3 regions of the Vibrio sp. TH_r3 genome follow, and region 3 is predicted to be linked to each of the others. Evidence: predicted binding sites of a transcription regulator. Region 3 holds the regulator's gene; each other region holds the start of a gene.
The links. The regulator CRP, encoded in region 3, controls carbon source genes, mostly activating them, when cyclic AMP is high. The targets are predictions, from matches to a motif close to TGTGANNNNNNTCACA.
Positions count from the first base shown of each region.

Region 1: a site for CRP is predicted at 5,985-6,000, ahead of dinG (ATP-dependent DNA helicase DinG). Genes of this name have one in related genera too.
Region 2: a site for CRP is predicted at 1,906-1,921, ahead of nagE (N-acetylglucosamine-specific PTS transporter subunit IIBC). Genes of this name have one in related genera too.

Region 1 is NZ_JAWMPW010000004.1:55,012-62,966, forward strand. Features, by position in the region: gene R3X26_RS05710 (Na+/H+ antiporter NhaC family protein) at 1-908, opposite strand, end outside; lysine riboswitch at 1,000-1,178, opposite strand; gene R3X26_RS05715 (H-NS family nucleoid-associated regulatory protein) at 1,571-1,981, shown strand; gene R3X26_RS05720 (inosine/guanosine kinase) at 2,144-3,448, opposite strand; gene R3X26_RS05725 (DUF2057 family protein) at 3,702-4,421, opposite strand; gene R3X26_RS05730 (porin) at 4,532-5,434, opposite strand; gene dinG (ATP-dependent DNA helicase DinG) at 6,071-7,955, shown strand, end outside.
Region 2 is NZ_JAWMPW010000004.1:234,571-242,525, reverse strand. Features, by position in the region: gene nagA (N-acetylglucosamine-6-phosphate deacetylase) at 1-968, opposite strand, end outside; gene nagB (glucosamine-6-phosphate deaminase) at 982-1,785, opposite strand; gene nagE (N-acetylglucosamine-specific PTS transporter subunit IIBC) at 2,039-3,511, shown strand; gene glnS (glutamine--tRNA ligase) at 3,679-5,346, shown strand; gene fcrX (ferric iron uptake transcriptional regulator FcrX) at 5,500-5,946, opposite strand; gene R3X26_RS06495 (DUF4442 domain-containing protein) at 6,127-6,618, shown strand; gene fldA (flavodoxin FldA) at 6,685-7,212, opposite strand; gene R3X26_RS06485 (DUF2788 domain-containing protein) at 7,299-7,520, opposite strand; gene R3X26_RS06480 (alpha/beta fold hydrolase) at 7,604-7,955, opposite strand, start outside.
Region 3 is NZ_JAWMPW010000017.1:15,866-23,820, reverse strand. Features, by position in the region: gene argH (argininosuccinate lyase) at 1-976, shown strand, start outside; gene R3X26_RS13645 (NAD(P)-dependent oxidoreductase) at 1,435-2,313, shown strand; gene R3X26_RS13640 (DUF3624 domain-containing protein) at 2,372-2,620, opposite strand; gene R3X26_RS13635 (co-chaperone GroES) at 2,870-3,160, shown strand; gene groL (chaperonin GroEL) at 3,231-4,880, shown strand; gene crp (cAMP-activated global transcriptional regulator CRP) at 5,088-5,720, opposite strand; gene R3X26_RS13620 (phosphoribulokinase) at 5,966-6,835, opposite strand; gene R3X26_RS13615 (YheU family protein) at 6,925-7,137, opposite strand; gene R3X26_RS13610 (hydrolase) at 7,145-7,955, opposite strand, start outside.

The DNA.
Region 1 (7,955 bases), on a different contig from region 3:
GTAAATTTTTCTCCGACAATTGCTAGTGCTTGACCACCGGTTAATAACATCGAACCGATGGTTGCTAATATTAGAAATACAATAGGTAGCACTAAATCTGAAACTTTTCCGTATTCACTTTCAGCAATATTTAAATCGTCAGATGCTTCATATTCAGCATTATTTTCTTGTCCCTCAGGAGCCGAACTATTTTTAGATGAATTCAACTCATGTTGTTTCATACTACCAATATCTAATTGGAACCATGCAACAGCAAAAACCATTAACAGTGCGAAGACCGCATAAAAATTCATCGGAACTAAACGTAAATAGGCACCCAGTGCGGAATATTCAGTTAAACCATGGGTAACTAAAATACCACTGATGATTGTCATTATATACGCTCCCCAACTAGAGGCTGGCATTAACACACACATAGGGGCAGCAGTAGAATCTAAAATATAAGCAAGCTTGGCTCGTGAAATATTGTAACGGTCAGTAACAGGACGTGAAATTGCACCAACAGCTAGGCTATTAAAGTAATCATCTACGAAAATGAATACGCCTAAAAATGCCGCTAGTAATTTAGCACCTCGTTTGCTTTTAATCTTGGTTTGAGCCCATAAAGCAAAAGCTCGAGTTCCTCCTGATAACGTGAGTATTGCGGTCATCATTCCAAGTAACAACAAGAAAGCGACGATACTCATATTCCAAGTATTAAGCTCACCATCGTCTATAGCGACACCTTTCACTGTTGTAGCAATATAGTGAAGTGAATTAGGTAGCGAATAACCAGCTAATAGGACAGCCCCGACTATAATGCCCACGCCTAAAGAAATAAGTACACGGCGCGTCAAAATAGCAAGCCCGAGAGCTAATAAAGGAGGCAGTAAAGATAAAGGAGAAAAAGAAAAATCGACTAAGTTCATGATCTGCAAAAACCAAATTGGCTAGAGATCTACTGCAAAATTAACAACGACATATGTTAATAGTAAGTAAAAGAGAAAAATAATTCCTCCAATCTACAGTAGCGCTCCATAGTTAAAATAAAAGGACTATGGCAGTGTTATATTTTTTAAATACAACCCCAGTACGTGGCTCGATAAACATACGTACTTCGGCAACAACTCCTTTCTAAACTATTCAATGGCATCACCCCAATAGAATGTACTGATAGTTATTGCGCCTCTACCTCGGTACTCAGTTAATAACTATGAATAAAAAATTCATAAACTGCCATACCGAATAAGTTTGGCAGGATTGTACGGATTCATAAGCCATTTGCAAGATCAAAGTTCTAATAAACAGCCACAAAGCAATAGAAATGCGCATAAGATTGCACAATACATTGAATGAAACAACAATGTATTTCTTATAAACTATACATTAGAATAATTATTATCGAAAACCATTTAGTAGGATTATAAATTAATACAATTCTATAGTTTTATATCTAAAGAATACAAATGGAATTAACATTTATATTTAATAAAATATCAGATTAAATATAATATTTTAATTAAAATAATTTGTATAATTAAAATTGACTGTTATCATTACAACGTTTAATAATAATCAGATGGTAATACACATGTCAGAACTTACAAAAACATTGCTAAATATTCGCAGTTTGCGCGCTTTTGCTCGTGAATTAACGTTTGAGCAACTTGAAGAAGCCTTAGAGAAATTAACAATCGTGGTTGAAGAGCGTCGTGCAGCTGCAGAAGAAGAGAAAGCAGCATTAGCAGAAAGAGAAGCTAAATTAGCTGAATACGCACAGATGATAGCAAAAGATGGAATTGATGTTGAAGATTTAATTTCAGCACTGTCTGGCGAAACTAAGAGCAAACCACGTAAAAAACGTGAACCACGCCCTGCAAAATATAAATATATTGATGCTGCAACAGGCGAAGAAAAAACTTGGACGGGTCAAGGTAGAACACCTTCATCAATCCAAACCCAGCTAGATGCAGGCAAATCGCTTGACGACTTCTTAATTTAAAATAGAAGACTCTGATATTAAGAAACTTGAAGCATATAAATTTAGTTTGTTAATTTTATAATGTTAACCCTTCAAGTTAAATAATATGAGTCTGCCAGCTGAATATAATTAGAGCTCCGTATGGAGCTCTAATCATTCCTATAAATAAATACACATATACGTTTATCGTTCCCAATACGCTTCTTCTAAGCTATCTTCTTTTTCTGGTAAGCCTCTAGATAATCTTGGAGAATGCTGCACTAATACTTCATAACTAGCTCTATTAGCATATTTACATACTTGAGAAAACGAAGAATAAGTTAAGTAAGGATATTGATGTTTGCTCGAATTAGGCACGTTATCTTTATGATACCGATTAGCAGCCATATCATGCAATAAAGCGGACAGCGCAGCATCACCAGCGCCATTGGTATTCTTTATTTTTTCAGGACCGCCCATATAAGGAGCTATATGTGAATAGACTTTGATCGGCGACTCGCATGAAGCTTTAATACTGGGGCGACTGAATTCGTATTGGTTAAATTCTGCAATCGAACCCGGCAATAATGGCAATGAAGTTGTCCGCTTAGCAGAATCTTCGGTATAGCCAGCCATATAAAGTCCAACAGGACCAGCAGTACATAATACTAAATCCACCCATTCTAATGCTTTATCTGCCGCTAGCAGTGGATCTGACAGTTCAGTTAAAGCTTCCGCTTCGTCTTCGTTCATCGCTACAACTGAAACATTATCCTGTAAAAAATCGCGCCAAAACTGCGCATCATCTTGAATAACAAACTTGGTCCCGAGTGTTAATACCACAGGGACATCATATTTTTTAGCATACGCGATGGCTTGCATTGTTGCTTCAGGCATTGGATCGCCTTTTTTGCATCGTACTAAATAGGCGGTCAAAACTAGAGCGGAAGCATTCTCAAAAATATGTTCTGGAATACTAGTCGGTTGAAGTTGATTCATTTGACCTTCACTAATAGCAAATGTCCTTTCACCATCATCTGATATCAAAGCAAAACAGCGGCCAATTGCCCCGCGAACACCTTGTAAATAATTTAAATCCATTCGGCTTGATGTATTACATAAATATTGATAACCGTAGCTGCCAATTTTAATATCTTGGCTCATTACACCAAGCAATATAGATTTATCATCGGCTAACACTGAATAATTATGTAACGTATTGCCTATCGTTCCCCCAGCATATTCGTTGGTAATTAGGTTCTGTTGTTTAAGTAACTGATAAAGAGACTCTGCTGCTTCATCATCAATAACCAACGAATGTCCTTTACTCAAGTGAAACTGCTCAAGATAGCTATCTGGCACTCTAGCCTCAATATCCACTAACGTTTGGTCAATACCAATAATATGTGTTCTATCCATCTGTTTACTCGCTTTCGCTTGAGTAACCAATGGATCACGTGCATGAACGGGAAAATAATGTTTCGATTTACGTTGGCCGGGGAATTTCATAGAAAGGTTTGGCTATAATAAAGTAAGGGATATTTATTTTAGCTTGAGATTTTTATAACAGCAATATTGTAGTAGCACGCAAACGTTACCGTCACAAAATAATTTCACGAAAGTAAACCGCTATCCTTTGTAACGACTCAATAAATCGACAAGTTCAAGCGGTGATTCTTACCTTCATCGCTAATTAATAGCTTAGTGAGCGAGTAACGTAGCAATGGTATGTAACGGAGCAGTGGTATGTAACGTAACTACCCTACTCTTGATCTATCATCCATCTGCGAAATTCTTTACGTTCCGCTTTTGAAGCTTTAGTGTACCACGCTTGTAACTGCTGTAAGTTAGTATTAACTGCTGGCGCGGAAGCTGTATTAGCAGCACTGACTACCGCGCTGTCGACTGTAGTATTACTCGCCACTGAAGCAGCAGCAACCGTTCCTGTCACAGCGGCAGCCCCTACACTAGCTGAACTTGTTGATACAACTTGTGCTTTAGAAGCAAGCTCTGCTTGTTCACCAAAAAAGATTCTATTCTGTTGATTATATTCTTTAACTTGTGCCAGTTCATCCTGAAAAGGCATAAAGCCTTGTTTGGCTGGTAGTTGATCGTAACGATATTCAACTTCTTCACCTTCAACCAAAAGCTTAATATCGGGAGTTCCTTTAAAATGCAACACGGCTTGTTCGTAATCTCTTAGTCGGGGTGCGACTAAAGTTAAATCTTTATCAGTTGCTTCGAATGAAATAATAAAAGGAGCAGAATCGAACACTCTTTTTTTTGAGCCTTGGCCTACTCGGCTAGAAACTTTCGCGACCACCTGAACAAAACCATTATTCACTGCTACAGGTTTGGTCGTAGATTCTGTCTCCACTTCATTTACAACCAATAACCTTATATCCCTGTCTGGAATTAATTCGGCGCTAAACACCGTTGCAGAAAAGAAAAAGCTGACTAATCCACCAATGACGTATTTCATACTACTCCTTAAAAATAAATACAATACTATCAAACATTAAATCAAAAAAGCCACCCATGATGGGTGGCTTTTTTTAAGATTTTAATTTAACAATAATTATTAAGGTTAAATTAGAATTCTACTTTAGCACCAACAGCGTAGCCTAGCTCAGAATCATCTACGTCATTTCCGCCGATTTCAGCGTAAAGAGTTGTAGAAGAAGCAACTGCATAACCAGCGTTTAGGAAGTACTCAGTAGTATCATCGTCAGAACCGTCAGCATCGATTAAGTTAACGCCTGCAGCGAACAACCACTTGTCCATTGTGTAATCAGCAGCAAGAGCAACTACGTTACCTGCGTCTTCAACATCGTAGTAACCTAGTTCTAGGTTAATAGCATCAATACCGTAACGAGCTTCAAGAGCAAAAGTATCTTGTTCTGCAGAGTTAGAAGTACCATAGTAACCCATTAGATCGAAGTCACCTGCCATGAAACCAATTTTGATGTCTGCAAGGTCTGCAACTGCATCAGCACGTTGGTTGTCACGGTAAGCAGCAGAAACATACATTTGGTCGTTTGAGTAATCCCAACGAACTGCTTCGTCTGCACAAGCATCAACTTGGTCTACAGCCGCTGTAACACCAAATTGGTAATCTGAACCTACACCTAGATCATCAGCGATGCTACAAACGTCACCGATTTTTACAGAACCGTAAGAAGCAGTGTAGAATGCAAAGTAAACGTCACCCATGTTAGAGCTTCCGCCCTCAGTAGTGTTGTCTTCGTCGCCTTGGAATTCCCAGTATGCGCCTACAGATAGCTCATCGTTAACAACTTTACGGATGTCGATTTTCAAATCAGCATCTTGAATTTGTTGCTCAACACTTGAATCTTCAGCTGTACCTTTTAGATAAACAACTTCTAGGTCACCACCAAGAGAAACACTTGTACCATCGTTGTTATAAAGCTCGATACCTGCGTTAGCTGCTGAAGAAGCAACTAGTACTGATAGTGCTAATAGAGTCTTTTTCATAATAATCCACTGCCTTTTCTTAAGAATGTAGGAAATCCTTTCCGGTTCCCTTTTTTTATTTTATTGATGATGACGTTTGACTATGTTGCCAACTCGCCACCACCCCTAATAATTCGAGGTCTAGATTGCAAAAGAATTCGTTCGATGTCAAACAAGCAAATAAATAAAAATAAAAATAAATAAATAACTATAAAACAACAAGTTAGCTTATTACCTATAAGTCTAAGTTATAATTACCACCCGAATACTACAACAAAACCCATCATCAACAACAAACCAATTTCAGACATATAAACCTAAAACCCTTAAATAAAAACAAAATAAAAGAATTAAACTCTAAATATACAATTTTAAAAAAATTTTAAACTATTTTAGTGTTTCATGTATTACAATTGAAAAGGTTCAATTTTTTTTGTGACATAGATCGTGTTTTTACTAAAAAAGAAGTAAATATGTGACTTAAATCGACTCAGTAACTAAATAAATTCTCAATAAAAATAAATTCTTATCTTGTTATAAAAAATAATAATAGTGTAATAGAAACATGCTTAGTGACCTTTCTCACATATTCTCTTACCCGTAGAGTAGACCTTATTGCTATGCTAAACTGCGCCATCTTTTTTAGTTGGTCTCGTTATGCTTAACCCTAAAGTTGAAAAATCTGTCCGCAATAGCTATCAAAACTTACAGCATCAGCTGGATAATTTTGTCCCTAGGCGAGCGCAAAACTATTTAGTCGCTGAAATAGCGAACACCTTGTCAGGCAAATATCATAAAAGTAATCGTATTATTGTTGCAGAAGCAGGAACGGGTATAGGCAAATCGCTCGCATATTTGATGGGTTCAATACCTTGTGCGGTATTAAATAATCGAAAAGTCGTTATCTCGACAGCAACTGTTGCTTTGCAAGAACAACTTTTAAATAAAGATCTTCCACTATTTAGACGCATAACCGATTTAAATTTTTCATTTATTCTGGCAAAAGGTCGTCAACGGTATTGTTGCGCAGAAAAACTCGCTGCGGCCAGCGGTGCTGATGATAGTCAACTGGCTATGTTTGATACTAAACCCAAAAAAGCGGATATTGAGCTTTTGGAAAGAATGTACTCGGCGCTATCTCAGGGAAAATGGGATGGAGACAGAGACTCCTGGCCAAAACCTATTCATGATACAGTTTGGCAAACTATTGTTAGCGATAAACATAGCTGTAACAATAGTTTACCTGCGCATAGAGGTTGCCCGTTTCAAAAAGCACGGTCTGAACTTGACAAAAACGATGTAATTATCGCTAACCACAGCTTAGTAATGGCAGACATTGAGCTTGGAGGTGGAGTTATTCTTTCTGAACCAGACAATACTATTTATATATTCGATGAAGCTCATCACTTACCCAAAATTGCCAGAGACCATTCATCTGCCGCTGCAAGTTTAAAAGGCGCTGTAACTTGGTTAGAAAAGCTCAATCAATCATCAAGCAAGTTCACCAGTTTAGCAGATGAAAAACGAGTTAACCGCTTTAGAAATGAGTTACAAGATGCGATTCAAGAATTGGTGCCTTCTTTCTCCAATTTAAGCAAGCAGTTTGACCCCCATAAGTTTATCGACAACGTTTACCGATTCGAACACGGTGATCTCCCCGAATGGTTAGAGACGGAGTCGAAAGGTTTAAAGGTATTAACAAATAAAGCTAACCTCGCCGTGGGTAAAATTGCCGATCTGATCGCTGAACGATTAAAGGATGGAGAACTGTCCAATAAACTGGCGGAACCAGCATTAGCCGAACTCGGCTTTTATGATCAGAGATTAGAAAACTTAGCGAAAGTGTGGAGTTTAATGGCTGAACCAAAAAAGGATAAAGGTGCGCCACTTGTAAAATGGTTAGAAATTAGTGCAGAACGTGAAGACGACTTCATCGTTAATGTGTCCCCATTAGAAGTCGGTTGGCAGTTAGATCAAAAACTATGGAGTCGTTGCGTAGGTTGTGTTCTAACATCAGCGACACTTCGTGCACTAAACTCGTTTACCTTCTTTTGCCATCAAGTTGGCGTGAGTAACAAAGAAGAAGACGGTGTGCAATTTTTAGCTTTGGCGTCACCATTTAATTATCAAGACAATGCTGAGCTACTTATACCGGCAATGAAATATGAACCACAAGCACCACAATTTAGTGACTATTTGGCTGAATGCTTACCAAATCTTATCATTGATAAAAAAGCAAACTTGGTGCTTTTTGCTTCTTATTGGCAAATGAAGCAAGTAGCAGAAAGCGTAGTAAAACCATTTGCAAAGCAAGGCTGGACACTTCAGGTTCAAGGTGAATCTTCACGTACAGAAATTTTGAATAAGCATAAAGCCTTAACCCAATGTGGTAAAACCAGTATCTTATTTGGAACGGGCAGTTTTTCAGAAGGTTTAGACTTGCCTGGAAAACTGCTGGAAAACCTAATCATTACTAAAATTCCCTTTGCGGTTCCAACATCTCCGGTGGAGCAAGCGCATTCAGAATATATAGAAAACCGTG
Region 2 (7,955 bases), on a different contig from region 3:
AGTCCTACCTGTTCAACCGTATGCTGTACTGCTTCAATCATAGTAAGTGCTGAACCACCTAGGGTGCCATTTTCATCTACACACTTGCCATTACGATAATATACTTTCTTTCCAACAAAAATAAAGTGATCCATATCCGCACCCGCGGGAGCTGTGGCGTCCGTCACTAATATGAGCTTACTACCTTTAATTTTATGTGCTATGCGGACATTGGCATAATCAACATGAAAGCCATCAACAATAATACCCGCATACACTTGTGGAGAATCAAAAATAGCACCCACCGCACCAGGCTCTCTACCTTGCATAGGTGTCATAGCATTAAACAAATGAGTAGCGAAACTTATTCCTGCGTCAATACCTTGCTTGGCTTGCGCATAAGTGGCATTAGTGTGTCCCATAGAGACAACAATGCCTGCACTTGTTAAACGTTCAATGAGTTTTGGGTCATTTTGCTCCGGAGCCAAAGTGACTTTGGAAACTAACTGACTATTAGAGCAGATATAATCAACCATGGCTTTATCAGCTTGGCGAATAAATTCTGGGTTATGGATGCCTTTTTTTTCTGTATTAAGGTAAGGTCCTTCTAAATGTAGGCCTAATGATTGGTTTTGGTACAACTCATTATAGTCACGCTGAACATCAATTGCTTGTCGCATATTACTGTCCGATGAAGTAATCAATGTTGGTAAAAAGCTAGTACAACCTGATTTCAGGTTTGCTTGATGCATTGTGTCGAGTGTTTTAACTGAAATATCATCATTAAACATGACACCGCCACAACCATTCAATTGCAAATCTATAAAACCAGCGCTTAGATTGGCGCCATTTAGGTCAATAGACTTGATCTCTTTAGGGAGATCTATGTTTAAGCAGATAGAGTGTATGTTTTCGCCTTCAATTAGTAACGAAGCGTTTTGCACCACTTCATTACCAGTGAATATTTTACAGTTAGTTAGCGCGTACATAATTAGCGTCCTGTTACTTAAGGTTTTGGATCTCTTCGGCTTCTAATTCTTTAAAGTATTTTACCGTTTTTACTTTTAATTCTTGAGTAGCGCTTTCGTCACAGACAATAATTGACCTTGCATGTAATTGTAGTGCTGAAATTGTCCAAAGGTGATTGACGCAACCTTCAACAGCCGCTTGCAAAGCTAACGCTTTGCTATGTCCTGAGACGAGTAGTAGTACTTCCTTAGAATCAAGTAAAGTGCCTACACCAATCGTTAATGCGTACTTAGGTACTTGGTTAACATCATTGTCGAAAAATCGAGAGTTAGCGATACGTGTATCTTCTGTTAATGTTTTAATTCGTGTTCTAGAAGATAAAGAAGATGCCGGTTCGTTGAATGCAATATGACCATCATTTCCTACCCCGCCCATAAAGAGATGAATTTGGCCGAATGAGCGGATTTTTTCTTCATATTGCCTGCATTCCGCCTCATGATCTGCGGTGTTTCCATTCAGTAGATTAATGTTTTTTTCTTGAATATCAACATGATTAAAAAAGTTTTTATACATAAATGTCCGATATGATTCCGGATGATCTTCTGCAAGCCCGACATATTCGTCCATATTAAATGTTACGACGTTCTCAAAACTTACTTCGCCTGCTTTATAAAGTGCAATTAAGTGCTTGTATGTATTAAGAGGAGATCCTCCAGTTGGTAAACCTAATACAAATGGGTTTTCTTTGGTAGGGTTGAATTTATTGATACGATTAACAATATATTGTGCTGACCATAAGCCAATATTTTCTGAAGTTTTAAGCGGAATCAATCTCATTTCGGTACCTTAATTAAATGTTGGAAGTAAAGTAATACTAGTACTTTATTGTCGTTATTTTTAATCATAAAATAAGTTTTATGATCAAGCCAACATAAAGTGAGAGCATTGAGGGTTTAACGTGATTTATGTCACATTTTAACTTCAATTAATTTGCGAAGAAAAATTATGAACATAAACTGAACAGGACTAAATTAGAAAGATAAAATAAGTCTTTCGAACCAAATGGATTTCCTATAGGAGGGAACGCAAAGTGAATATTCTTGGATATTTTCAAAAAGTAGGTAAAGCATTGATGGTTCCGGTAGCAACATTACCTGCAGCCGCAATACTAATGGGTATCGGTTATTGGATCGACCCTACAGGTTGGGGGGGTAATAATGCATTTGCTGCCTTTTTAATTAAAGCGGGTGCGGCAATTATTGATAATATGTCAGTATTGTTTGCTATTGGTGTAGCGTACGGCATGTCTAAAGATAAAGATGGTGCAGCTGCGTTGGCGGGCTTTGTTGGTTATATGGTTATTACAACTTTATGTAGCGCAGGTTCTGTTGAAGCAATTGGTCTAGTGACACTTGACGAAGGCTCGACACTTGCTTTTAACAAGATTGGTAATCAATTTGTCGGTATTTTATCAGGGATTGGTGCTGCCGAAATTTATAACCGTTATTATCAAGTTGAATTGCATAAAGCCTTGGCGTTCTTCAGTGGTAAACGCTTAGTACCTATCTTAACTTCATTCGCCGCAATTGGTGCCTCTTTTGTTCTCATGTTTGCATGGCCAATTATTTTCGGTGGATTGATTTCGTTTGGTGAAAGTATCGTTGGCTTGGGTGAAGTTGGTTCAGGTTTGTATGGCTTCTTTAACCGTCTCTTGATCCCAGTAGGTCTCCACCATGCATTAAACTCTGTATTCTGGTTTGATATGGCAGGAATCAATGATTTAGGTAACTGGTGGACACCAAATGCCGTTGAAGCTGGCGTTGGTGTTGTGGGTGAAACAGGTCGCTATATGGCTGGTTTCTTCCCAATTATGATGTTTGGTTTACCTGGTGCTGCTTTGGCTATTTATCATACGGCTAAACCAGAGCACAAAACTAGAGTGGCTTCTATAATGATCGCTGCAGGTTTTGCTTCTTTCTTTACCGGCGTAACTGAGCCACTTGAATTCTCTTTTATGTTCTTAGCGCCCGTACTGTATGTTCTGCATGCCGCATTAACAGGACTGTCCCTTTATATTGCAGATATCATGAACTGGACTGCTGGTTTTGGATTTTCTGCTGGTTTGGTCGATATGGTGCTTTCAGCACAAAATCCATTAGCAAATAAATGGTATATGCTTATTGTTCAAGGACTTGCATTCTTTGGTATTTATTATTTCGTATTCCGTTGGGCTATCGTTAAGTTTGGTCTCAAGACTCCGGGCCGTGAAAGCGATGAAATGAATGAAGTGAGTTCTTCGTCTGCCAGTGATGATACCGCTGAATTAGCAAAACAATATTTGGCTGTACTAGGTGGACACGAGAATTTACAGAATATTGATGCGTGTATTACGCGTTTACGTTTAACAGTAAATGATATGAGTGTTATCAATGAAAATGAATTGAAAGCACTCGGCGCGATGGGAGTAGTAAAACTTGGCAGCAATAATGTACAAGTTATTCTCGGGCCGTTGGCTGAAATTATTGCGGGAGAAATGAAAAATATCCCTGCTTCTACACGTTAAATTTGCGTTAAATTGCATTTCATACACTAACCTCCCATTTTTGGGAGGTTTTTTTATTCTACTGATAAGTAATTTGGCAAGAAATGCTCTGTTTTAGTTGTGTAAATATGGTGAATCGTGGATCATTAGCGAAACTATTTTTTGACATTAGACTAGAGGGTGCGTAGATGACTGAAGCTGAGGCTCGTCCATCAAATTTTATTCGCCAAATCATCGATAAAGATTTAGCGGATGGCAAACACACTAGCGTACATACCCGATTTCCGCCAGAGCCAAATGGCTATCTGCATATCGGTCACGCTAAATCCATTTGTTTGAATTTTGGTATTGCTCAGGATTATCAGGGTCAGTGTAATCTTCGATTTGACGATACTAACCCAGAAAAAGAAGACATCGAATATGTAGAGTCGATTAAAAATGATGTGAATTGGCTAGGCTTTCAATGGTCAGGAGATATCCACTATTCTTCAAATTATTTTGATCACCTTTATGGTTACGCGATTGAGCTTATTAATAAAGGTTTGGCGTATGTTGATGAACTGAGCCCTGATGAGATTCGCGAATACCGTGGTACGTTAAAAGAGCCGGGTAAACACAGCCCATATCGTGATCGCACGGTTGAAGATAACCTATCGTTATTTGAAAAAATGCGTGATGGTGGATTTGCAGAAGGAACCGCGTGTCTACGGGCTAAAATTGATATGGCATCTCCATTTATGGTGATGCGAGATCCGGTTATATATCGCGTCCGTTTTGCTCAACATCATCAAACCGGCGATAAATGGTGCATTTATCCAATGTACGATTTCACCCATTGTATTTCTGATGCGTTAGAAGGAATAACTCACTCTATTTGTACGTTAGAGTTTCAAGATAACCGTCGTTTATATGATTGGGTTCTGGACAATATTACCATTGATTGCCAGCCTCGACAGTACGAATTTAGCCGTTTAAATCTTGAATATACTGTGATGTCTAAGCGTAAATTGAATCAATTGGTTACAGAAAAGCTCGTCAACGGTTGGGATGATCCACGTATGCCGACCATTTCTGGCTTACGTCGCCGTGGATTTACTGCAGCTTCTATTCGCGAGTTTTGTTTACGCATAGGTGTAACAAAGCAAGAAAATATGATTGAGTTTAGCTCACTTGAATCGTGTATTCGTGACGATTTGAATGAGAATGCACCTCGCGCAATGGCTGTGTTAGATCCTATTAAGGTCGTGCTAGAAAACTTTGAAGCAGATAAAATTGAAACCCTGAATGTTGCAAATCATCCAAACAATCCTGAAATGGGTAGCCGTGAAGTGCCTTTTACCCGTGAAATTTGGATTGAGCGAGACGATTTCCGTGAAGAAGCTAACAAAAAATATAAACGCCTAGTATTGGGTAAAGAAGTTCGTTTACGCGGTGCTTACGTGATTAAAGCTGAGCGAATAGAAAAAGATGCTCAAGGTAATATCACGACTATATTTTGCAGTTACGATACCGAAACGCTAGGTAAAAACCCAACAGACGGTCGTAAAGTAAAAGGAGTGATACATTGGGTGTCAGCTGATAAAGGGCTACCTGCAGAAATTCGATTATATGATCGCTTATTTACAGTACCCAACCCAGCTGCTGCTGAAGATTTTAAAGCCACAATTAATCCAGAGTCTTTGTTGATTAAAAATGGCTATGTAGAACCAAGTTTACTGACCGCATTACCAGAACAAGGCGTGCAGTTTGAGCGTACTGGGTATTTTTGCGCAGATAGTAAAGATTCGAAGCCAGAGGCGTTAGTCTTTAATCGTACAGTAGGGCTACGCGATACATGGGCAAAGCAAAGCGTCTAGTCATTAAGCTTACTAAATAACCTGAATTCAAAACCATCTTATTCTGAGCTCAGGTTAACTTACTACTCGTACAAAGCAATAATGAAAATAAAAACGCCTAGGGTAATTTACCTTAGGCGTTTTAGTTTGTATCCACTGTCTATTAGTATTCGGTTACTTAATTTTATGCAGCTCAGGATTTTCTTTACAATTTCCAACACTGCATTTTCCATATAGATAGAGACTGTGATTGGTCAGCTCTATGTTATATGACTCTGCAATTTCTTGTTGGCGTTTTTCTATCATATCATCCGAAAACTCAATTACTGCGCCACAATCCAAACAAACTAAATGATCATGGTGATGTTGAGTGGATAACTCAAATACAGACTTTCCACCTTCAAAATGATGTCGAGTGACAATTCCTGCGTCATCAAATTGGTTTAAAACACGATAAACCGTAGCAAGGCCTATTTCTTCGCCTTGATCTATTAGCAGTTTATATAACTCCTCTGCGCTAATATGTTGACACTGTGGTTGTTGAAGCACTTCAAGTATTTTTAAGCGAGGTAAGGTTACTTTTAATCCCGCATCTTTAAGTGCTTTATTGTTATCTGACATATTTTTTCCTGTAGGCGAACTAATTTCTTAAATGCGACAGCATCAATATTACACATTATAGGGTAGCATTCATTAACATTAAACCTCAAACGTCAGGGGCTTAACAAGAAAAATTGTAATAAGTTAAGAATTTCAGTTACTGTAACCTATAAATAACATTTTGTTAACACTAGGGTGATTATGAATAAAACGTTAGCAAAGCTGTATAAGCCAAATTTAGTGAGGCATGCACTTAACAGTTGGCCTCCATTTTGGGGCGCGGGCATCACAATAACCAATATCAGTGAAGACTTTCGTAATGTAAACATCAAACTAAAGTTACGTTGGTGGAATAAGAACGCCAATAGAACTCAATATGGTGGGAGTATTTTTTCTTTAACGGATCCCGTTTACGCTTTGATGTTGATGGGGATACTTGGTGATAAGTATTTTGTGTGGGATAAAGAAGCGAGTATAAATTTTATTAAACCAGGAAAAACTGACTTACATGCTGACTTCCAAATTACGCAGGCCATGTTAGATGACATTTTGAACAATACCGCCAATGGAGAAAAATGTTTCCCCCAATTTATGACTTACGTGAAAGATGATAATGGGGTTATTGTCGCGGAAGTACAAAGAAAACTGTATGTAAGGAAAAAACCGCAATACAGAGAAGAACAACAGTCTTAGCGAATAAAAAATGCCTCTAAGAGGCATTTTCGAGATATCGTAATTTGAACGGGGTCACTACAAAGCTTAGTCTTCAAGCTCAGCAAGACACATCTCGTCGTAAATTTGCTTAACCCAGTTTGATACGCGTTCATCAGTCAGTTCTGGTTGACGATCTTCATCAATACACAAACCAACAAATGTTTCGTCGTCGATAAGTGCTTTTGATGCTTCAAACTCGTAGCTTTCTGTTGGCCAGTTGCCTAAAACAGTTCCGCCTTTTGCTTCGACGATATCGCGGATATTTCCCATCGCATCACAGAAATATTCGGCGTAATCTTCTTGATCACCGCAACCGAAAATAGCAACAAGCTTAGTAGAAAAATCTATGTCTTCTAATTCAGGGAAAAAGTCATCCCAGTCACATTGTGCTTCTCCGTAGTACCAAGTTGGTATTCCCAGTATAAGAAGATCAAAGTTGTCGATATCTTCTTTACTACTTTTCGCGATGTCTTGAACGTGAACCAGTTTTTTACTCAATTGTTTTTGAATCATCTTAGCGACAGCTTCTGTGTTGCCGGTGTCACTGCCAAAGAAGAGACCTACACTTGCCATATTTGTATACCTATTGATAATTTGTGATGTTGGCCAAACGCGCTATGGACAGTATGTTACTACCGCCTAGCTTTGACGAATTCTGGTTAACCTAAACCAGTTCCTTCCCAAGCTATTTGGATAATGCCTTTGGCAATGAATCCAGCGCAGCCTAAAAATAGAACCATCCATACGATACGTTGACCAAATACTGGAACATTACCCTGCTTAAGTACATCTTTTATCGCCATCCCTATGAGGAAAAAAATAGACGCAAATAAAAGATCTAAACCGATGGATTCCAATAAATCGTAATACTCGTAAAGCATAGTTGCCCTTTATACCAAATTTGTGGGTGAACTATACCACTGTTAATCATTAAAGTTAATGTGAAGCAGCACAGTTTAGCAGTCTATTTTTTATCGAGAAATCGTCTTATCACTCTAATCACTTCTTGTGGCTTTTCTGCATGCAACCAATGGCCTGTATTAGCGATAACATGAGCTTTTGCATCGGTGAATTGAGCTTGTATCAATGGTTGGTGTTCTTGAGTTAAATAGTCCGACTCGCCACCTTTAATAAATAAGGTTGGAACTCGAGTCTTTTCAATACGATCCCAACCGAGAATATAATTATAATTGTCCATTATAGATTTAACATCAAAACGCCAGTTGAATCCTGTTTCAGAGCGAAATAATGATTTACCCAAAAACTGCCTAACACCATCTAATTCTATGTGCTGTTCTAATATTTCCATCGCTGCA
Region 3 (7,955 bases):
TGGTTCATTAGCCGCTATGATGATGACAGTTAAAGCCTTACCTCTTGCCTACAACAAAGATATGCAAGAAGACAAAGAGGGCCTATTCGATGCATTAGATACATGGAATGATTGTATGGAAATGGCGGCGCTGTGTTTTGATGGATTGAAAATCAACCAAGAGCGTACATTGGAAGCAGCAAAACAAGGTTATGCCAATGCTACTGAACTGGCAGACTACCTTGTTGCTAAAGACATACCATTCCGTGAAGCTCACCATATTGTTGGTGTCGCGGTTGTTGGCGCGATAGAGAAAGGTTGTGCGTTAGAAGAATTATCGATTGCCGAATTGAAAGTGTTCTCTGAGGTGATAGAAGAAGATGTTTATGGCATATTGACTATTGAGTCGTGCTTAGAAAAACGCTCTGCTCTTGGTGGCGTTTCACCAAAACAAGTTGCCTACGCGGTAAACCATGCTCAACAACGCCTCGAGAAAAGAAATGTCTCAGCGATTAAAGTTCGCTCAGCCAGACTTACCGATATTGACGCGTTAGAAGGTATGGTGGCTTATTGGTCGAATATGGGTGAAAACTTACCTAGAAATCGTAATGAATTGATTCGTGATATCGGCTCGTTCGCCGTGGTTGAACATCAAGGCGAAGTGACTGGCTGTGCTTCGCTGTATGTTTATGATTCTGGATTAGCAGAGATTCGCTCGCTTGGTATTGAAGCTGGTTGGCATAAGCAAGGGCAAGGGACCGCTATTGTTCAACACTTAATAGATAAAGCAAAACAGATGGCAATACAGAAAGTGTTTGTGTTGACTCGAACCCCAGAGTTCTTTATGAAACAGAACTTTCTGCCGACCTCTAAGAGTTTACTACCAGAGAAAGTCTTGAAAGATTGTGAACAGTGCCCAAGAATTCATGCATGTGATGAAGTCGCACTAGAAATAGATCTTTGTGAACAAACTATTATTCGAACTAATGTTGCATAATTTATTGAAAAATAATAGATAAAATAATTTATTAGCAAATTCTAAAAAAAAAAGATCTTTTTTGGGAACAATTTAGAAAAAGCCCGGTCTTAATAAGTACCACTGCTTTTTCTTAGAAGAATCTAAGAGAGCCTCTATCCGGATTGGATTAGGGGCTTTTTCTTTATTTAAGCCTAATTTTTATTCACTGAAATCTAAATTTATCTAAGGTGATAATTCTACATCCGACCAATACGCAACCACCGTTTGTTTTTTGTACTATGCTAAAAACAAAAATTCGACGGCTTTTTTGAGAACAATCAAGTCTATTTTTGAACATTTCTTGTAATTTTTTGCATTAACGATTGAGCTACTTAACATCTTGCAATAATTTCTAGCCTTCAGGATTGCTTAAATATAACCAGACGTATATTATTTATACTCATATAAACATACAATAGTATTTTTGGGAGTTAGACATGACAAAACCAGTAATCGGTTTTATCGGACTTGGCCTTATGGGCGGTAACATGGTTGAGAACCTACAAAACAGAGGCTACGAGCTGAATGTTATGGATCTTAACAAAGAAGCAGTAGCAACTTGTGTTGCTCGCGGTGCTAAAGAAGCGACTTCTGCTAAAGAATTAGCGGCAGCAAGTGACATCGTTATGCTTTGTCTTACTACTTCTGCTGTAGTTGAAAAACTCGTTTACGGCGATGACGGTATTCTTGCAGGAATTAAACAAGGTTCAGTATTAATTGACTTTGGTACTTCTATTCCAGCATCTACTCGTAAGATCGGTGAAGCTCTTGCTGAAAAAGGTGCCGGTATGATCGATGCTCCTCTTGGTCGTACTCCAGCACACGCTAAAGATGGTCTATTAAACATCATGGCAGCCGGTGACATGGATACGTTCAATAAAATTAAGCCAGTACTAGAAGAGCAAGGTGAGAACGTATTCCATCTTGGTGCTCTAGGTGCGGGTCATACAACTAAGCTTGTAAATAACTTTATGGGTATGACGACTGTTTGTGCTATGTCTCAAGCTTTCGCTGTTGCTGATCTTGCCGGTGTTGATCGCCAACAACTATTTGACATCATGTCAGCTGGTCCTTCTAACTCTCCATTTATGGGTTTCTGTAAAAACTACGCAGTTGACGGCGTAAGTGACTTAGGTTTCTCAATTGCGAATGCAAACAAAGATTTAGGTTACTTCCTAAAAATGGTAGAAGATCTTGGTACTGAATCTAAGATCGCGGAAGGTTCTTCTGCTAACCTTCAAGCTGCATTTGATGCTGGCCTAGGTAACGGTAACGTTCCTGAAATTTTCGATTACTTCCTTAAACTAGAGAAGTAAGTTGAATTAATTCTTACTACCTTGTCCAATCTATTTAGATTGGTACAAGGTAGTAAGGTTATGTTTTGTTTTTCTTCTGTAGCGGAATAACGACAAATTTAAACAGAAGATGAAGAAATAAAACAAAATTAAACGTAAACCCTGCGACAATTAGCGTAATTGATTCGACACTTCTAAGATCATTCCTATAAAACCACCACCAGACAATCCAACATAAAGCGGATAACACGGTTAATTGATTCATGCATTGATTGCATCGGCCAATTTTTTCCCAGAACCAATTACTATGACAATATTTACAAGTCATTTTCTTTACCTAATCTGTAATTAGCAAGATTTTGAACCAGTCGCCTATTCAATGCAATAATTTATCTATGTTGGCTAAAAATCGGTTTTTATTCAAAAAAAACAATTTATTAAAAAAAATGTCGTTTCTGAGATAAAAAATTGATTTTTCCCCTTGGGATTTTGCACATGATCCCCCACATAACTTTCACGCGCTGAGAATTCAGCACTTTATCCATTAAATGAAACAACAATCAGGAGAGACGACCTCATGAATATTCGTCCTTTACACGACCGTGTTATCGTTGAGCGCAAAGAAGTTGAATCAAAATCTGCAGGTGGCATTGTATTAACTGGATCGGCTGCAGAAAAGTCTACTCGCGGAACAGTTCTCGCTGTAGGCAAAGGCCGTATTCTAGAAAATGGTACCGTTCAGCCTTTGGACGTAAAAGTTGGTGATGTAGTTATTTTTGCAGAAGGCTACGGCACAAAAACTGAAAAAATAGATGGAAAAGAAGTATTAGTCATGTCTGAAAATGACATTATGGCAATTGTTGAATAAGCATACGTTGAGTAATTCACTCTTAAACGATAAGCAAATATAAAATAGTATTTAGGAAAGGATATATAAGATGGCTGCTAAAGACGTAAAATTTGGTAATGATGCACGAATCAAAATGCTAGAAGGCGTAAATGTTCTAGCTGATGCTGTAAAAGTAACGCTTGGACCGAAAGGTCGTAACGTTGTATTGGACAAATCTTTCGGTGCACCAACCATCACTAAAGATGGTGTTTCTGTCGCGCGTGAAATTGAACTAGAAGATAAGTTCCAAAACATGGGCGCACAAATGGTTAAAGAAGTGGCTTCTCAAGCAAATGATGCCGCTGGTGACGGAACAACAACAGCTACAGTATTAGCTCAGTCAATCATTACTGAAGGCCTTAAAGCGGTAGCTGCTGGTATGAATCCAATGGACCTTAAACGTGGTATCGATAAAGCAGTTGTTGCTGCAGTAGAAGAGCTTAAAGCTCTATCTGTGCCATGTGCAGATACAAAAGCGATAGCACAAGTAGGAACGATTTCAGCGAACACTGATGAAACTGTTGGTAACATCATTGCTGAAGCGATGGAAAAAGTAGGTCGCGACGGTGTGATTACTGTTGAAGAAGGCCAAGCACTTCAAGATGAACTTGATGTTGTTGAAGGTATGCAGTTTGACCGAGGCTACCTATCTCCATACTTCATTACTAACCAAGAAGCGGGTGCGGTTGAATTAGAAAACCCATTCATTCTTTTGATCGACAAAAAAATATCGAATATTCGTGAGTTGCTAACCACGTTAGAAGCCGTTGCTAAAGCCTCTCGTCCACTGCTGATCATTGCGGAAGATGTTGAAGGTGAAGCACTGGCTACATTGGTAGTAAACAACATGCGTGGCATCGTGAAAGCAGCAGCAGTTAAAGCACCTGGTTTTGGTGATCGTCGCAAGTCAATGCTACAAGATATAGCGATTCTAACTTCTGGTACGGTTATTTCTGAAGAGATTGGTTTAGAACTAGAAAAAGCAACGTTAGAAGATCTAGGTCAAGCTAAGCGCGTGATCATTACTAAAGAAAACACAACTATCATTGATGGTCTTGGTGAAGAAGAAATGATTCAAGGTCGTGTTTCTCAAATTCGTCAGCAAATTGAAGAAGCGACATCAGATTACGATAAAGAGAAACTACAAGAGCGCGTAGCGAAACTTGCTGGTGGTGTTGCCGTAATCAAAGTTGGTGCTGCGACTGAAGTTGAAATGAAAGAGAAAAAAGACCGCGTGGAAGATGCACTTCACGCAACTCGTGCTGCAGTTGAAGAGGGCGTCGTTGCTGGTGGTGGTGTTGCACTTATTCGCGCAGCATCTAAAGTTGCAGGCCTTGAAGGTAGCAACGAAGAACAAAATGTTGGTATTCGTGTTGCTCTTCGAGCAATGGAAGCACCTATCCGTCAAATCGTTGAGAATGCAGGTGAGGAAGACTCAGTTGTTGCTAACAACGTTAAAGCAGGCGAAGGCAGCTATGGCTACAACGCAGCGACAGGCGAATACGGTGATATGCTTGAAATGGGTATTCTAGATCCAACCAAAGTAACGCGTAGCGCACTACAGTTCGCAGCTTCAGTTGCTGGTCTTATGATCACAACAGAAGCAATGGTTACTGATGTTCCTGCTAAAGATGCTGGTGCTGCAATGCCTGATATGGGCGGCATGGGTGGTATGGGTGGAATGCCAGGAATGATGTAAAATTCCGCTACCTATGTGACTAAAGTTTAGCGGTCATGTTAAATGGATTGGGCATGTTTAAATATATGCCCAATCAAGTTACAAGCACCATAAATTAGAAACGCTTACAATAAAAGCTATCCTAATTTTATCGAAAAAAAAAGCAGCGATTCCGCTGCTTTTTTAGTTTGTCTTTATGTATAGGTGGCTCGTATTAACGAATAATTTTTATCGAGTACCGTAGACAACGATGGTTTTACCGTGTGCAGAAATTAAGTTCTGCTCTTCAAGCATTTTCAAAATACGTCCAACTGTCTCACGCGAACAGCCAACAATTTGTCCAATCTCTTGACGAGTGATTTTGATCTGCATCCCATCAGGGTGCGTCATTGCATCAGGCTGTTTTGCCAAATTAAGCAGCGTTTGAGCAATACGACCAGTTACATCTAAGAAGGCTAAATCACCTACTTTTTGGCTTGTCGTTTGTAGACGGCTTGCCATTTGAGACGAAAGACGCATCAAAATATCAGGGTTAACTTGAATCAGCTGGCGGAATTTCTTAAATGAAATTTCAGCAACTTCACAAGGTGATTTTGCTCGTACCCATGCGGTACGTTCTTGGTCTTCTTCAAAGAGGCCTAGCTCACCGATGAAGTCACCTTGGTTAAGATAAGACAGAATCATCTCTTTACCTTCTTCATCCTTGATAAGCACAGCCACTGAGCCTTTCACAATATAATACAGAGTTTCAGCTTTCTCACCCGCGTGGATAAGCGTACTCTTTGATGGATACTTATGAATATGACAGTGTGAAAGAAACCACTCTAATGTTGGATCGGTTTGAGGTTTACCTAGAACCATAATTATCTCACTATTATCTGCAGGGCCTACTTAAGCAGCGTTCCTTTGCCGCGTCCCTATTTTTCGGTGACGTTAGCATAGGATTTCTTAGTCAAAGCTGCAAGCTACATATGTATGTCTGTTAAGAATAGTATCCTTTTTTACAGTCAATTTCTTGATTTTGATCGCTCTAAAATCCTTATTCTTCGCGTAAAAATGTGCACATCATCACGGTATAACAAACAAACTGCTAAATCGGTCAGAAATTAACCTATCTTGCCAGTTTCAATTAACTGTTGAAGGACTGGCCGGATAATTAATTCCATAGCAAAGCTCATTTTTCCACCTGGAACAACGATCGTATTGTGGCGCGAAACAAATGAGCCATCAATCATAGCTAAGAGATACGGAAAATCGACATTCTTCATACCACGCAAACGGATAACCACAAAACTTTCATCTAAACTCGGGATCCCTTTAGCGTTAAGAGGGTTTGATGTGTCGACGGTTGGAACACGCTGAAAGTTAATATGTGTGCGAGAAAATTGAGGAGTAATATAATTTAGGTAATCATCCATAGAGCGAACGATTGAATCGGTTACGGCTTCTCTTGAGTGACCTCTATCTCTAGTGTCACGTACGAACTTTTGAATCCATTCTAAATTAACAATCGGCACCATACCAATAAGCAAGTCTGCATGTTGTGATACATTAACCTCACCATCGACCACTGCGCCGTGCAAGCCTTCATAAAAAAGCACATCACTGTCTTCGGGTAAATCTTGCCAAGGTGTAAAGGTTCCTGGCATCTGATTATAAGGAACGGCTTCATCAAAGGAGTGTAGATAACGTCTTACTTGTCCTTTTCCTTCTTCTCCATATTTCTTGAAGAATTGTTCTAAGGCCGGAAAGTCGTTTGCTTGTGGACCAAAATAACTGATGTGTCGTCCTTGTTCTTTGGCTTTACGAATCTCAATGTCCATTTCTGGGCGAGTGAACTTATGAAAGCTATCTCCTTCAACCCATGCGGCTTTAACGTTCATCATATTAAACATTTTTCGAAATGCTTCTGAAGTTGTCGTTGTTCCTGCGCCAGATGAACCTGTAACAGCGATAACCGGATGTTTTGCGGACATGATATCCCTTGTTATTAAATTAGATTAAACGGTGTAATTTGCTAGTTTATGGGATTCTCTAAAAAGAATAAATGCTTTAGTTTTGCCAGCTAAAATTCGCCTTTGAGTTTAATATCAACGGTTTCATGTAATTCTGAAAACACGATAACGGCGTCACCCACTCTAAGTTGTTCTTTTACTTGCGCTACTTTGTCATCGAGCGTTACTTCATTTTGCCCATAATCCGTTCCTTCTCTCAGAACAAATTCTTTGATTAAATTGTCTAGCGTGTCATTTTCAATCTCTTGCCATGGAATAATCATGTGATTTTTACGTCTCTGTGCGAATGTTTTGATAATAATTTGGCAATGTTTCTTCTAACCAAAATTTTGGTTTAGTCATTGAACCAGTTAGAAAGCCGACATGACCTCCTTGTTCAAACAGTCGATAATGTATGTTTTTGTTTAATGTAAAGCTGGGGATAACTTGCTCAGTCATAAAGGGATCATCTTTAGCATGAATTAGCTGCAAAGGAACGGTGACATCATTGAGTACATTCATTCCCGAACATCGGCGGTAATAATCATGAGCACTTTTAAAATTATGCAAAGGGGCGGTGATAAGGTCATCGAATCCGCGCAGAGTTTTAAGGGAATGTATTGTGTCGGTTGATACTCCGATCGCTTGGCTTAACTGATTGTGTTTTTTCAGCGCGTTTTTCTTTAATGAACTCAATAAATAGTTACGATATACCTTGGAGAACCCTTGTTCAATACGAGAAGAACATGCTGCAAGATCCAAAGGAGCGGACACGACAGTTGCTGCTTGTACTATAGGATCATCATTATATTTGGCTAGATAGTTAACTAACATATTACCGCCAAGCGATACACCGATAGCGACAATGGGTTGATCTGGGAAGTTTTTGCGTAAATATTCAAGTACAAACCGGGCGTCTTCAGTTTCTCCAGAATGGTAAGCTCTTGCCAACTTGTTTGGCCTGCCACTACAGCCTCTAAAGTGCATCATAACAGACAGCCAACCATCTTGTGCAAAGGCGTGCATAAGTCCGTTTGCATATGGGCTGTAAAAACAGCCTTCCAAGCCGTGGAAAAGGACAAAGATAGGTTTATTTTTTGCT